Regions from separate parts of the Bacillus sp. SCT118 genome, predicted to be linked through region 1. Evidence: predicted binding sites of a transcription regulator. Region 1 holds the regulator's gene; the other holds the start of a gene.

The links. The regulator LexA, encoded in region 1, represses DNA repair genes until DNA is damaged. The targets are predictions, from matches to a motif close to CGAACATATGTTCG.
Region 2: ACQVGT_RS15060 (YhjD family protein) is a predicted target of LexA. The motif match lies at 1,859-1,872, and genes of this name have one in related genera.

Annotation. Positions count from the first base shown of each region.
Region 1 is NZ_CP191225.1:2,141,768-2,149,363, reverse strand. It holds gene ACQVGT_RS11160 (DUF4166 domain-containing protein) at 1-438, shown strand, start outside; gene ACQVGT_RS11155 (YndJ family protein) at 435-2,075, shown strand; gene ACQVGT_RS11150 (hypothetical protein) at 2,162-2,476, shown strand; gene pghL (gamma-polyglutamate hydrolase PghL) at 2,701-3,459, shown strand; gene ACQVGT_RS11140 (YndM family protein) at 3,486-3,935, opposite strand; gene fosB (metallothiol transferase FosB) at 4,141-4,575, shown strand; partial or broken gene ACQVGT_RS11130 (hypothetical protein) at 4,484-4,741, shown strand; gene lexA (transcriptional repressor LexA) at 5,113-5,730, opposite strand; gene yneA (cell division suppressor protein YneA) at 5,880-6,197, shown strand; gene ACQVGT_RS11115 (YneB family resolvase-like protein) at 6,216-6,869, shown strand; gene ACQVGT_RS11110 (DUF896 domain-containing protein) at 6,933-7,166, shown strand; gene tkt (transketolase) at 7,335-7,596, shown strand, end outside.
Region 2 is NZ_CP191225.1:2,937,190-2,944,785, reverse strand. It holds gene ACQVGT_RS15070 (sodium:solute symporter family protein) at 1-1,071, opposite strand, end outside; gene ACQVGT_RS15065 (DUF3311 domain-containing protein) at 1,068-1,268, opposite strand; gene ACQVGT_RS15060 (YhjD family protein) at 1,467-1,838, opposite strand; gene ACQVGT_RS15055 (TVP38/TMEM64 family protein) at 1,990-2,613, shown strand; gene lepB (signal peptidase I) at 2,615-3,121, shown strand; gene ACQVGT_RS15045 (monooxygenase) at 3,302-4,801, shown strand; gene ACQVGT_RS15040 (MarR family transcriptional regulator) at 4,878-5,405, shown strand; gene glcP (glucose/mannose transporter GlcP) at 5,562-6,767, opposite strand; gene ntdC (glucose-6-phosphate 3-dehydrogenase NdtC) at 6,839-7,596, opposite strand, start outside.

The DNA.
Region 1 (7,596 bases):
TTTTCAGAAAGAGGCAAAGACATCCCATTTACAATACAAAATAGAACTTGTCTTTTGAAATCGCAACATACAGGGATAGAATGGAATCGTACATTTTTCTTTAAAGGCAAAAAACGTTTCTTTGACGCGATAATGATATATGACGAGAAAGAAAATAGAATACTTGATTTCTTCGGCAAACCTCATCTGCTGCTGTCTGTTTTGACGTTCGAGGCATCTCATGACGGCTCTCTTACGATCACATCGGGAAAGCAATGGCTATTGATATGCGGAAAAAGTATCCCGCTGCCGAAATGGCTGACAGGTACATCCGTAGTTTGCGAAACGTTTGATGAAAGAAAGAATTGTTTCACCATTGAAGTGCATGTGCAAAATACAATTCTGGGCACTCTTTTCTTTTATAAAGGAACGTTTCAAGAGGAAGAGAGAGAATCATGAAACGAAATGGCATAGTCAGTGCGCTTTGTTTTATTGGATTTCTTGCAGCGGAAGCACCGGATATTTCAGTGGCAGAGGCACTCGTTTTGTTATCCATTCTATTTTTCGTGCCGGGAATTTTTCCTTTTGTTTTTCGTCAATCTCCGGTTCGTGCTGCTCAGTTTATGGAATATGGGCTAATCCAGTGCTATCCTGTAGCCGCATTCTTTGCGGTGCTGGCTCTAGTGACGGAGGTTGGGGGTTTCGCGCTAATCTGGTGGACGTACACAATTTTTATTGCATTGTATGCGATCCTCCGCCTTTGGGAAACAAAGATACATAGAATCGAAGAGACATCAGTTTTGTTCGGTCTTATTTATTTGGCGGGAGGAGGATTTTGGTTTTTTGCTTATGCTGCCCATTTGCAGATCATGCAATTTGGCCCTCTCATCATTTTGCTGACTGCTGTCCACTTTCACTATTCTGCTTTTCTGATCCCGATCTTCAATGGTTTACTCGGCAGAACCATTAGAAAGCATCGGATGTTGTACAGTTGGATAACATGGGTGATTTTGCTTTCGCCCCTTCTTATCGCGCTGGGCATCACATATTCAAAAACACTTGATGTCATTGCGGTTAGCATTTATATGGCGGCGATTTATCTTCATGCATTTTTGGTGTTCACGGCAGCTTTTCGCACCAAGACGGGGACATTTCTTATTCGGCTTTCTTCCGCTGTTTTAATGATAACGATTGCTTTCTCGATGATTTATTCATTTGGTGTATTTCGGCAAGAAGTTACATTGACCATCAATCAGATGATTTGGATTCACGGTTTTGTCAACGCGTTTGGTGTTATCTTGCCCGCTCTTATAGGGTGGAGAATAGAGGATCCGAAGCCTTTTGATGCAGACCGTGTAAAGACATTCAGCCGTATCTACGGAAAAAGAAAGATTGGAGAAGAATTTTTAGCTAATATTCAAGCTGAAAATAACGCTCGGTACAGCGGACTTGTGGATGATATGGGCAGCCTGCGTTCAAAAGATTTTTCACCTGAAAAACTGTCGCCGCTCATTCTTTCGTTTTATGAACAAACCATCGAATACAATATTAAAGCAAAAGTAACATGGAGCACGTGGTTTCGGCCGCTTGCAATTATTTACGAATGGTTCAGCAGAAGAATCGGCCAAATACATCTTTCGACGAACCCTGACTGGTATAGGATGTACAGCAAGATAAAAGGTGTTCATTCGAAAAAAGACGGAAGGGAAAGAGTTCGTGCCTGGATTAGAACAAATGAAAAAAACGAAACCATTTTTACCGCTCTTTATTCAGTGTATCGCTCAAATGGAGAGGGGTATATGAATATTTCTTTACCGCTTCCATTCAGCAGCATGACAGGTATTTTAAAACCATATCATCATCAGGAGAAGCTGGTTTTAACAAGCAGGCGGAGAAAAAGCAGAGCGGGGGATGAGGGGATTTATCTGCAAACAAGAGCGGGAACTTGTCCGCTTCCTTTATCTGAAACCTTTCTGATAGAAGCTGCACATGACAACAAATTAACCGCTGTTCATCATATGTGGCTGTTCGGAATAAAATTTCTAACTGTTCATTACAGCATTACACATATTAACCAGCCTATTGAAAGAACCTAATACAAAGAAGAAGCTTCGTCTGCCAGTTGTAATAGATGAACTGTTTTAAAATTCTGCGCCGCATCAAGACAGGAAAGGAAGGGTTTATGGTGTTTTATATCAGTTTATTTCTGATTCTTTGGCTGGCTGCTGGGTTTGCAGTGGGAATGAAACAAGTGTATGTCGATCAGCTGTTTGATAAAACTGTGATCGAAAGGCTGGAAAAAGAAGCGAATGATCATGGACACGCTGACCGGATGATCAAACAGCGCGTCCTTTATATTGCAGCAGTGACATTAAGCGGGTTTATTTCTGTTTATTATGAAATGAAAACAATCCCGCAAAGGCGAAACATAAGAAAAATTGAAAAAAACATCATGAAATTAAATCAAGCAAAAAAACGAAAAATGAAGAGAAAATAAAAAATGCGCAGGCCAAAGGGCAGGTGCATTTTTGTTTTGTATGGAAATGGGGGAGGTGGTGCCAGCTTACTTTTCATAAATTCAAAAATGAGAAGAACAGCGCCCGGGCTAATGGTATATAATATTGTGAATTTAACAAAAATTTAACAAGGAGGACGAGAGAATTCGTGCTAAAGCCTCAAAGAGACCTACATCCTGTTGATTTGGACTTAGAGGCGGAGTAGATGAAACCGGCCAAAGTATCCCTGCTCCGCCGTTTGCTCCATTCCTTGAAGCATGTTGATTGTAACATAGCCAAACGTTTTCCATCAACTATTAAAATTGTAAAATTATTGTTAATTTTTATGGTATTTACTCCGATTTCTTCAATTTATGCTGAAGATGTATATCAGAATTTTGAGGAATTAAAAAACAATGAAGATCCTTCTGATTACGACGTTGTTACGAAAGAAACCGGAAGCCCTGTTCTTGTTTTAGCTATTCACGGAGGAGGTATTGAAGGCGGGACAAGTGAAGTAGCGAGAGAGCTCAGCAAAGAGTACTCGATGTATTTATTTGAAGGCTTAAAATCGGCAGGAAACTCAGTCCTGCACATTACGAGCACGCACTTTGATGAACCTCGGGCCCTTAAAATGACGGGAAACCATGAATATGTCATTTCATTACACGGGTACGCAGAAGAAGATCAGCAGATCGAAGTCGGCGGTACAGATCGCGTAAGAGCGGCGGATTTAGTTGAGAAATTGCAGCATGCCGGTTTTCCTGCTGTATTGCTCAATACGGACCATCCACATGCGGGCGTTAGTCCGAATAACATTGCAAATAAATCAAAAACAGGTTTAAGTATCCAGATAGAAATGAGCACTGGCTTTCGAAAGTCTTTGTTCGGCATCTTTTCTTTAAAAAGCAGAGCTGTTACTCAAAATGAGAGGTTTTATGAGTTTACAGAAGTAATGTTCCGTTTTCTCAAAAATAGCTACTGAAAAATAGGAGGCGATAAGACAGCCTCCTATTCTTTATGCTTCTCATTCGTTTCGGGAAACAGCTCGTCCGCGGCTTCCGTTTGATACTGCAACGTGTTATCTCTCGCTGACAGTTCATTTCGGAAATTTTCATCAAGTACATTTTTCAGTAAATACCGATGAAAAAAGTATTCAAAAACAGTAAGACAGGCAGCAGAAAGGAGAGCTGCTCCAAATGGTGAGAAATCGTTTCTTGTTTGGGTTAAAACAAATACCCAAAGAATAACGAATGAAAGGCCAAAGTCAGCCAATGAAGCTGTAATATTGTTTGTTCTGGGTAAGACGAGCATGTCACCAGAAAGATAAGAAACAAAACCTAAGAAAAGTGCAATAAACATCACACTTAAAAAGGATGCGTGATAGACTCTGTCCAAAATCACATATAAAAGGGCGAGAGTGAAAGCAATCTTTGAAGCAAGCGCAATGATATGTTTCATTTGACCACCTAAATTGTTATTTTTTGAAGGAAATTCTTGGGCGTAAACAAGTGATAAATAATGCAATTCAAAACCATTCATAATGTCATGTTACTATTTTAAACAGTCCGTTTTTGTTTACACTGGTATTTTTTTCAGCTGTATGAAACTTTCTTATGAAAAAGTCGTATATGTGGATGATCAGCTTTCAAGGGGGGAATGATTTGTGGAGATAAAAGGAATCAATCACTTGCTATTTTCAGTTTCGCATTTGGATACATCGATTGATTTTTATCAAAAAGTGTTTGGTGCAAAGCTATTGGTAAAGGGAAGAACAACTGCATATTTTGATATGAACGGCATCTGGCTAGCTCTTAATGAAGAACCAGACATCCCGAGAAATGACATTAAGCTTTCTTATACCCATATTGCTTTTACAATTGAAGATCATGAATTTGAGGAGGTGTCAGCTAAATTAAAAAGACAACATGTCAATATTTTGCCTGGCAGAGAACGAGATGAACGCGATCGAAAATCAATTTATTTTACCGACCCTGACGGCCACAAATTTGAATTTCATACCGGAACCCTTCAAGACAGGCTTCGATATTACAAACAAGAAAAAACGCATATGCACTTTTATGATGAAACGGCCTTTTGATATCACAACCATATTTCATATAAGGTTAAATTGAAAGAAGGGTGTTGGGGGAGACTTTATGTTTGGGGAAGGTTTCTACCCGACTTGTTCAACGATGCCATATCTTTTGAACTGCACAAGTGATTGGGTGAAGGTGAAATTGAAATACACATTACATTTTATATGAAGAAAGCGAGCTGTTTTAACAGAAATATGAACTAATTAAACTGTGTACTAAATTTTCATTATATTTCAATTGCCTCGCCCCTTAATAAATATGAAACCGCATCCTTCCACGACCTAAAAAATGAAACGTTTTTAAGAAGATAGCGTCTAATATTCTAAACGTTCATATTTTGATAAAAGTTTCCTGAAGGAAAGAAAATTTCTTGACTTCAACAATCTTTTGGTGGATAATTATGGTGTAAACATGATGTTCTTTTTCCTCCTATTCAGGCTCGCACCCAAAAGTCAGGGCGAGCCTGCTTTTTTTGAACAACAAACCCCCTCTCCGTAAAGGAAGAGGGGGTTATTTCATGCATCTGATAGATCAATAGATTAATGGACGGTTCTGAACACGCCAATCACTTTCCCTAGAATGCTGACATTCTGCAAAATGATAGGTTCCATCGTTGGGTTCTCAGGCTGCAAGCGAATGTGGGTATCCTCTTTATAGAATCGTTTTACAGTTGCTTCATCATCTTCTGTCATCGCAACTACAATTTCCCCATTGTTCGCTGTGTTTTGCTGTTTAACGATGACATAGTCCTTATCGAGAATACCGGCATCTATCATACTGTCTCCCATAATCTCCAGCATAAATACATGCTCGTCTGGAGGAACCATGCGGTCAGGGAGCGGAAAATATTCTTCAATATTTTCTACTGCTGTAATAGGAGATCCCGCCGTGACTTTCCCGATGACCGGTACATTAACGACCTGGCTTTGCGGAATGTCTACTTCTTCATCAAGAATTTCTATTGCTCTTGGTTTTGTCGGATCCCGTCTGATCAGTCCTTTTGTTTCCAAGCGGGCCAAATGGCCGTGGACAGTAGAGCTGGACGCAAGCCCGACAGCCTCTCCGATCTCTCTAACGGAAGGCGGATATCCTTTTGATTTAACCTCTGCTTTAATAAAACGGAGGATATCAAGTTGCCTTTTTGATAGCTTCGTCATTTTTCGCACCTCAAAACGTCGATTTTAAGAAGATTATAGCATGATTTTCCTTACAGTACAAACATAGGTTCGAAAAAACAATTGACAGAAACGTTTGTTCGTATATACTGAAATTATAAAAATGCGAACAAACATTCCTGTTGGGGGTTATGATCATGAGTAAAGAATCTATTATTTTTGTCGGTCTGTTCACAGTGATTTTGAGCGCGGTTATCCTTATGCTGTCATATACAAGCAGCGGCCAGGAGCTTAATCAGTATGTTAAAATAGAAGTCCAGCAAGGCGACACACTTTGGTCAATTGCTGATCAGGTAGCAGATACAAAAAAGATAAACAAAAATGATTTTATTGAATGGGTAGCTGATAAAAATCAACTACAGACATCTGATATCCAGCCGGGTGATGAGTTAGTGATCCCATTGAAAAAGAAGCATCAGGATGCATATGAATTGGCAACTGTAAGATAGAGAGGAAAGAGAGATAAAATGAAAGCACTCATTTATGCCCGTGTAAGCACAAATAAAGAACAGCAGGAAACGTCATTAAAGCGGCAGGAGGAGGAGCTTACGGCCATTGCAGCGGAGAACGGCATGGAAGTGGTCAAAGTGATTTCAGAAAAAGCCAGCGGATATGAAATGGATCGGGATGGTGTATTTGAGCTGCTTGATGAGATTAAGAACGCTGGAATTGATGTCATTTTGGTTCAAGACGAGACAAGGCTCGGGCGGGGAAACGCAAAAATCGCACTGCTTCATTGTATTTACAGAGAAGGTGTGAAAGTCTATACAACGGCTCACAGAGGTGAACTGGAGTTATCGGAGGCTGACTCAATGGTCTTGGAAATCGTCAGCATTGTGGAAGAGTATCAGCGAAAGATTCACAACATGAAAATCAGACGGGGAATGAAGCGTGCAGTAAAAAACGGTTTTAAACCGCAAAAAAACTTAAAAAACCAACATGAGAACAGTGGAAAAGAAAAAATAGAGGTGCCAATCTCTGAGATCGTCCGCCTAAGAGCGAATAAACTGACGTTTGCTGAAATCGCGGCTACCCTAAGAGGGTTTGGCTATGATGTCTCTAAAGCAACCGTTCACCGGCGTTTTCAGGAATACATAGAGAATGAAGAGACAGCAGAGTGAATCAGTTGTAAAACTTTTTTTGATCTAGTACTATATAGACAAAATGCAATAAAGGAGTTTAACATGATTTCAAACGCGAAAATTGCCAGAATTAATGAGCTTGCTGCCAAAGCTAAAGCTGGCGTTATTACAGAAGAAGAAAAAGCCGAACAGCAAAAGCTCCGTCAAGAGTACTTGAAAGGTTTTCGTTCTTCTATGAAGAACACGTTAAAAAGTGTGAAAATCATTGACCCAGAAGGCAATGATGTAACACCGGAAAAGCTAAAAAGAGAACAAAGAAATAACAAACTTCACTAATATAAGAGGAATACGGCAATATCGTATTCCTCTTTTGCATATACTATAATCAAAACTCTTATGTGACAAAATTCAACAAGTTTCTCTCAAATTTAAGCTGAAACAGTTGAGAAAAAGTCGTCAGACATTTATGATGTAAGGGTACAACACATAAGGAAGGGGATTTTTATGGATACAATTGAAAAGAAATCAGTTGCTACCATTCGCACACTGTCAATAGACGCTATTGAAAAAGCAAATTCTGGTCACCCAGGGATGCCGATGGGAGCCGCTCCAATGGCATACACGCTGTGGACAAAATTTATGAACGTAAGTCCGGCAAACCCTGGCTGGTTTAACCGTGACCGTTTTGTTTTATCTGCTGGACACGGGTCAGCACTATTATACAGCATGCTTCATTTAAGCGGGTTTGATCTTAGTATTGAAGATC
Region 2 (7,596 bases), 800 kb from region 1:
CGTGCGGGGCGCGATTACCTTGTACACATTTTTTGCAAACAGCGTGGAGGCGGACATTAAGATCATAGACCCTGGCACAAGTGCTGTCAGCAGTCCGGCAGCACCGATAATTCCGACAAACCAAGGGTCAAATGTTTGCAGAGACAGTCTCAAAAGCGACAGATCCCCGTCTGCGCCTTTCAGATCTGGAACTTGCAGGATAGCCGCAAAGCCAACGAAAAGGACGAAGAGCAGGACCAGCTGGTACAAAGGCATGATGATGGCGTTTTTGCGAAAGACTTTTGGATTTTCAGCTGAATACGAGGCGGAAAAGGTGTGAGGCCACATGTAAAACCCGAGCGCTGTCAAGAGTACGGTTGAACTGAACCAGGCCACACTTTGTCCCGATTCGGGGAGCGTAAGAAAGCCAGGCTTTGCCGTTTCAATCTGCTGAAACATGTCTTGAAATCCGCCGTAGTAATGAATTGGCAAATACACACCTAAAAACAGAACGACAACCAGAATCATGATGTCCTTCACAACCGATATCCAGGCAGACCCGTGAATGCCTGAAACCATAACATAAACCGTGATGGAAACAGCGCCGATCCAGATGGCGGCGGTCGGGGTGATTTTGCCGTACGAGGTTTCCGATACAATCAGCCCGAGGCCTTTCAGCTGCAGTACAAGATAGGGAATGAGTGCGGCGATGCCGACCAGTGAAACGAGAATGCCGAGCAGCGGACTGTTGTATTTTTTTGTGAAAAAATCAGACTGCGACATCAGTTTATGCTGTTTCGCGTACGTCCAAACTGCCGGAAGAAGCCAGTAAGAAAGGATGTAGGCCAGACATCCGTAGGCGATGATATAAAAGGCTGGACCGCCTTTTCCGTAGGCCCAGCCGCTGCCGCCGAGAAACGTAAAAGTAGTATAAATTTCGCCTGCCATCAAAAGGAAGACGAAAACAGTTCCGAAGCCGCGCCCTCCGACCGTCCACTGCTCCAGGTTCATGTCTTTTCCTTTTTGGGCGCGTATACCGAGAAAAATACTCAAGAGCAGGACACCGAAAATGATGATGAGTGCTGCATTCATTCTGCTTCCTCCTTTTTATTTTCCTTGTCGAGGACATACACAATCGCCATCAGCGCAGAGGTCAAAAGAGCCCACATCACAATATAGGCAAGAATAAACGGCATGCCGAACACATAGGGGGTCACCTTATTTGCAAAAGGGATGCCGAGTAAGATTCCGATAAAGGGCAAAGCGGCAAGAACGTGAATCAGTTTCATAGAATCCTCCTTCTATTTAGGATTGGGGTGTACAAGCCCAAGCGTACTGAAAATGATGTCGCAGATATGGCAGCACATGTCACTTTTTAGGGTGAAAGGCTGTGGTTCGAATTATAAATAAATTTATTTTGTTTGTATAGTGTGAATTGTCTGAAATTAATGATCTGAATCGCCCGAAGAGGGAACGGGCAGTATGATTCAAAAGGCTCGGAGTCTGTCCGGGGCAAATAGATAGTATGTTAATAATTCGCTGACCTGCTCACGGATTCGCGGATTAAAATAGCGATGGTTTTCTTCATAACCGTCGATGACAAATGTATAGAGCGTAAAGGCTTCATCGCGTTCCGTCTCGCGGATTGCAATTTTTCTTTTCCTCAGTTCTTTTCTGACCTCAATCAAATCCTTTTGTGCTATTTTTAATGATTCGCTGATAAGCTGTTTATAAGGATGCTTCAATTTTAATGTGCTTTCTTCAATTTCGGCGAGATCACGGTTAAAAATCGTAATGGCCATGGGCAAAAAGAGAGCCCGTTCAATTAAATCGTATATTTCTTCCTGCAGATTTGGCATATTGACTCCTTCTTTCTAAGGGAACGTTTGTTCTATTTGTATTCTATATCGGCTGGTGAAATGTTTCAAGACAGAAAAAATCACCAAAACTTTTTAGTTTTCTGCTGATAATGTGTAGAATAAGGATAGACAAACCCGGTAAGGAGTATAAATGTTGGAGCATTTTTTATCCTATTTGACACAAGAACATTTAACTGAATTATTTCAAAGCTATAGGGCTTTCGGTCCGCTCATAGCTGTGCTGCTGCCTTTAATTGAAGCATTTCTCCCGTTTTTGCCGCTGATCGTGTTTGTGGTGGCGAATACGAACTCGTTTGGCTTGTGGGAAGGATTCATCCTGTCTTGGGCGGGATCAACTGCTGGTTCCATTCTCGTATTTTTGATTGTCCGTCAATACGGACAGAGAAAATTGCTTGGATTTATCCGCAGTCATCCGTCTGTAAGAAAGCTGATGTTATGGGTGGAAAGACACGGCTTCGGTCCCATGTTTCTTCTGCTTTGTTTTCCATTTACACCGTCAGCCGCGGTGAATGTTGTTGCCGGTTTGTCAAGGATCGGAACGCGGCCGTTTATTTTGGCGGCAGCCTCGGGGAAGCTTGTCATGATTTTTATGATCAGCTTCATCGGATATGATCTGCACGCGCTGATTACCCAGCCGATTCGAACGGTCATCGCCGTATTGGTGATCACTGTCTTATGGTATGTCGGCAAAAAGGTGGAGCGGTATCTGCATGTAAGAGCCAGTCAGCGTGAGCATGATGGAGGGAGACAGTAACATGAAAAAACGGTTTTGGTTTCTTGCCGGTGTAGTGTCCGTTGTTCTCGCCATCCAGGTTAAAAATGCTGTCTTTATTGATTACAAGGTAGAAGGCGTCAGTATGAATCCGACCTTCCAGGAAGGAAACGAATTGTTGGTCAATAAATTTTCGCATCGATTTAAAACCATCCATCGTTTTGACATCGTCCTTTTTAAAGGCCCTGATCATAAAGTGCTGATTAAACGGGTAATCGGCTTGCCCGGTGAAACGATCAAATATAAAGATGATCAGCTGTATGTGAACGGAAAGCAGGTTGCTGAGCCATTTTTGAAGCATTTGAAATCTGTTTCTGCCGGCAGCCATGTAACGGGTGATTTTTCTTTGAAAGATGTGACGGGAACAAGCAAGGTGCCGAAAGGAAAATATTTTGTCGTTGGAGATAATCGCATATACAGCTTCGACAGCCGGCATTTTGGTCCGATAAGAGAAAAAAATATTGTCGGTGTGATTTCTGATGCCGAATAAAAAGACGCTAATGGAAGAGGCGTCTTTTTGTATGCCGTTTGGAAAAATGTGTTGAAGAAAAATTTGTAAGGAGCTATAATCAATATTGTTACGCGCGTAACAAAAAAAACGGTTGTTTTTTGATTATGAGTTGTTTTTATTAGATTTTGTTCGTTTTGTATGAAACAAAAGGAGTGGTGAATGATGATGAAATATGAAGCAGTGATTATAGGAGGAGGGCCGGTTGGATTTATGCTGGCTTCTGAGCTTGCGATGGCCGGAGTGGGAACATGTGTGATTGAACGGCTTGAAAAACCTGTTCCGCATTCCAAGGCGTTGACGCTGCACCCCCGAACGCTGGAGCTCCTTGAGATGAGAGGGATTTTAGAGCGGTTCGTATCCAAGGGAAGCAAGATACCTTCCGGACATTTTTCAATGCTGGATACCCGTCTGGATTTTTCAGGCTTGGATACGAGCTGTCCTTACACGCTTTTGCTCCCGCAGTCAAAAACAGAAAAGCTTCTTGAAGATCATGCACGAAGCCTGGGAACAGAGGTGTTTCGGGGTGCCGAGGCGCTGGCGGTTACGCAAAACGGGGAAACGGTCCAAACGATCTTTAAGGATCGGGACGGCAGTGTACGGACGATCACAAGCAAGTTTGCCGTTGGGGCAGACGGCGCCGGAAGTACCGTCCGGAAACAGGCGAAAATTGAGTTTCCGGGAACAGACAGCACTGTCACCGCTGCGCTTGGGGATGTGGTGCTCCTTTCTCCGCCGCCGTCAGGCGTGCTGTCCCTTTGCACAAAAGAGGGCGGTGTTATGATTGTTCCGTTATCTTCAGACCGATATCGTGTCGTTGTGATCAGCCCTTATCGCACGCAAACGCCGAAAGATGTGCCTGTGACTGAGGAAGAGCTGAAAGCTGACCTCCTGCGAATTTGCGGAACTGACTTTGGTTTAAGCGACCCTTCGTGGATGTCGCGGTTCGGGAACGCCGCGCGCCAAGCGAAACGGTATCGGGACGGCAGAATCTTTCTTGCGGGTGATGCCGCGCATATTCATTTTCCGGCGGGCGGGCAAGGACTGAATGTCGGCCTTCAGGATGCAATGAACCTCGGGTGGAAACTGGCGGCGGCCATCAAAGGCTCTGCGCCTTCTTGGCTTTTGGACAGCTACCATGACGAGCGGCATCCGGCAGCTGAAGGGCTCCTCAGAAACACAGAGGCACAGACAAAGCTGATCGATTTCAGTCAAGCAGGCCTCCATTTGCGAAGCATGATGTCGGAGCTGCTGGCCTTCCCTGATGTGAATCGATATGTAGCAGGGCAAATTTCTGCACTCGATGTCAGATATGAAGCTGATCGTACCATGCCGCCGAATCGTTTGAACGGGGCAAGGCTCCCTGACATGGAGCTGATTCTTTCCGACGGCAATTCGGAACGGCTGTACAGCTTTCTCCAAAACGGGACATTCGTTTTGCTGTCATTGAGGCAGGAAGCTGATGATCATATCGAAGTGAAAGGCTTACGTACGGTAACCGCCTCGCTTGCAGAACCGAATGAAAAGTTGCGGGATGTGCATACCATATTGATTCGTCCCGATGGACATGTTGCCTGGGCGGTGGATGCATCAGCGCCCGATTGTGCCGAGGTGATTCAAAAAGGGATCAGCCGCTGGTTTTCCGTCACCAGCCGAGTATAATTCAATTCGATTGTTTCATCTGTAACAAAACGGTATGATAGAAGAAACAATCGAATGAAAAAGGATGGAAAACCCGATGAACACAGATCATACAAAACGCAATCTTTTTGAATTGTATGCGGAGCTCATTCATCAGCAGGAGAAATGGGAGGGGCTTATTAAAGCCTTTTTATCTGACGAATTGAGGAAGCTGGATGTAGAGCACGGGAGTAAATCTCAATTGACGATGACAGAAATTCATGTTCTATCTTGTGTCGGGGACAATGAACCAATTAATGTCACGTCGATAGCAGAAAAAATGAATACGACAAAAGCGACTGTATCACGCATCAGCACAAAATTGCTCGGCGCAGGGTTCCTTCACAGAACACAGCTCAGCGATAATAAAAAGGAGGTCTACTTCCGATTGACGCCTGCTGGAAAAAAGCTGCACAGTTTGCACAAATATTATCATCAGAAGGCTGAACAGCGTTTTCTGTCATTTTTTGACCGCTATACCGAGGAAGAGATTCTTTTTGCGGAACGGCTGTTTCGGGATCTGGTGACAAAATGGTATCCGTCGTCAGAAGAAATTGAAGGGGGTCTCCCGAGCATTTTTAAATAAAAAACACGCACTGCGGTGCGTGTTTTTCGCTTTTTTCTATCTTGTTCAAGGCTGTAACGTAAATCAGATTTCCTCTTGAAGAATGAAATTCAAGATGTTCAGGAATTTGCACTGCTTATACGATATGTCTATTAGTATCTTTATTTTATACGTTTTTTACTGTGTTTTTGATGCTTTGTTTTCAAGTGAAATAGGGTCTTCTGTTTTAGTTCTCCTAATCTTTACAGAAATACCTACTAGAATGACCGCCATAGTTGTAAATATTCCCATGGTTAATAAGATCGTATCCTGATTTAAACTCCATCCAATTAAGAAAGAGATGATCGCTCCTCCGAAACTTGCCGAAGCAATAAATAAACTTGTAACTTCGTCAACGTACTTCTGAATAATGATTGATGCTAGTGTTAAAGCAATGGGAAATATGCCTGCTATACTTAGGCCAATCAAAAATGTACCACCCAATTGAAGTATTGGGTTACTTATATAAGAGAAAGCAATCAACAAAACAATTAAACAACTACAGCTAAAAAGGAGGTATTTGGAAAAATCAAGCCTTCTACTTACTAAACCAATCAGTATTCTTCCTATGATGATCCCTACCCAGAAAAAGGAGACACTTATAAGACTAATTTGTTCATTGTCTTGGTTTATCATGATTGAAGGTAAAAAGTTGGCAAAATTTGTTTCAATTCCAGCATATAGGAAAGCGAAAAATACAAAAAAGCCTAATTGCTTTGATTTTTTTCTATCTCCTATAAAGTATTGAAATGCTCCTCCATCTGGAAAGGTCACTTGTTGGTTGGCATTCTTAGCGTACTTTCGGTTCTTGGACAAGAAAATTAACCACCCTACGAATAGGACGAATAAAAAGGTGAATATACAGTAATACGGTAAAAACCAGTTATTGATATCTATGAAGGAATTAATTAATAATGGGAAAGATAAAGCGCCTAATCCAAAGAGAACTTCCAGCTTACTCATTTTTTCTGCATTACTTTCGAAATTAGCTATAACAAATGAACCAACTGTCGTTTCTAATGTGCCTGCTCCATATCCTAAGAGAAAAGCCATTACAATAATATAATACCAATCCTTAGTTAGAAAAAAGATACTTAACGCTGCAAGCATTATTGTCAAAGCTAAAGTAAGTGTCCTAAAATGACTGTATTTCTTAATCATTAACGGTGCGATTAATACTCCGCTTAGAAATCCGGTAAACTGAAAGAAGATTATGACTGAAATATCATCTGTTGTCTTGTTAAAAGACTCTAATAGAAATGGTGTCAAACTCCCTGTTGATATATGGATAATACCTACTGTAAAAAAGAAAGCATATCCAAATAAATATGTCCCTCTTAACATTCATTTCACCCCTATATGAAAAAGCAGGAAAATACATTCCTGCTTTTTTAGTAACTTCTCTCTTTGAAATACTAGTTGACTGCTGAAACAGACATTGGTTGAGAGTTGCTGTCTTTCTCAAAGAACATTTCTAACACTTCCTGAGATCTAAAACCATCACTAAAAGAAGGGATCTCAACCCAATCATTTTGAGTTGATGCAATCCAATTGATTAACTCGCTTCTAAAAGAATCAGCCCATCCATAAAACTCGTTTGGCGGATCGTTTAATAGGCTTTGCGGTACTGGGCAGTCTACCACGTTCAAGCCATCTATGAGCTTGTAAACGTGAGGATTACCTGTGTGGTATTTAAACTCTTTTTTGTGTCCAACTACCTCAATGCTAAAACCACAGTCTTCAGGTACAGAACATTTTGATGTGATGATATTTACAAATACCTTGTTCTTCAGCTGGCCATAAATTTCTGCATAGTCATCTACGAGTACCTGTTTATCCTCTTTTGTTTTTACATTTGTGTTCATTTTTGCCCTTACTGATTCTGTGATGAAATCACTCTCAAACAAATACCATACCATGTCAATAAGGTGAATACCCAGATCCCCCAATGATCCACTCGTCTTCTTACTGTTAGCGTCATCTCTCCAAGTAAACTTCTTACGCCTAAGTGCACTATTTTTCTTGAAGTGTACTTTTATGGACAGTATGTTACCTAGTTCATTATTGATAATTAAGCTTTTTAAGATATTTACGTAAGATAAATATCTATAATTAAATCCCATACTGGCTCTTACGCTCAACCTTTCAGCAGTATCTTTCATTATGCTTGCTT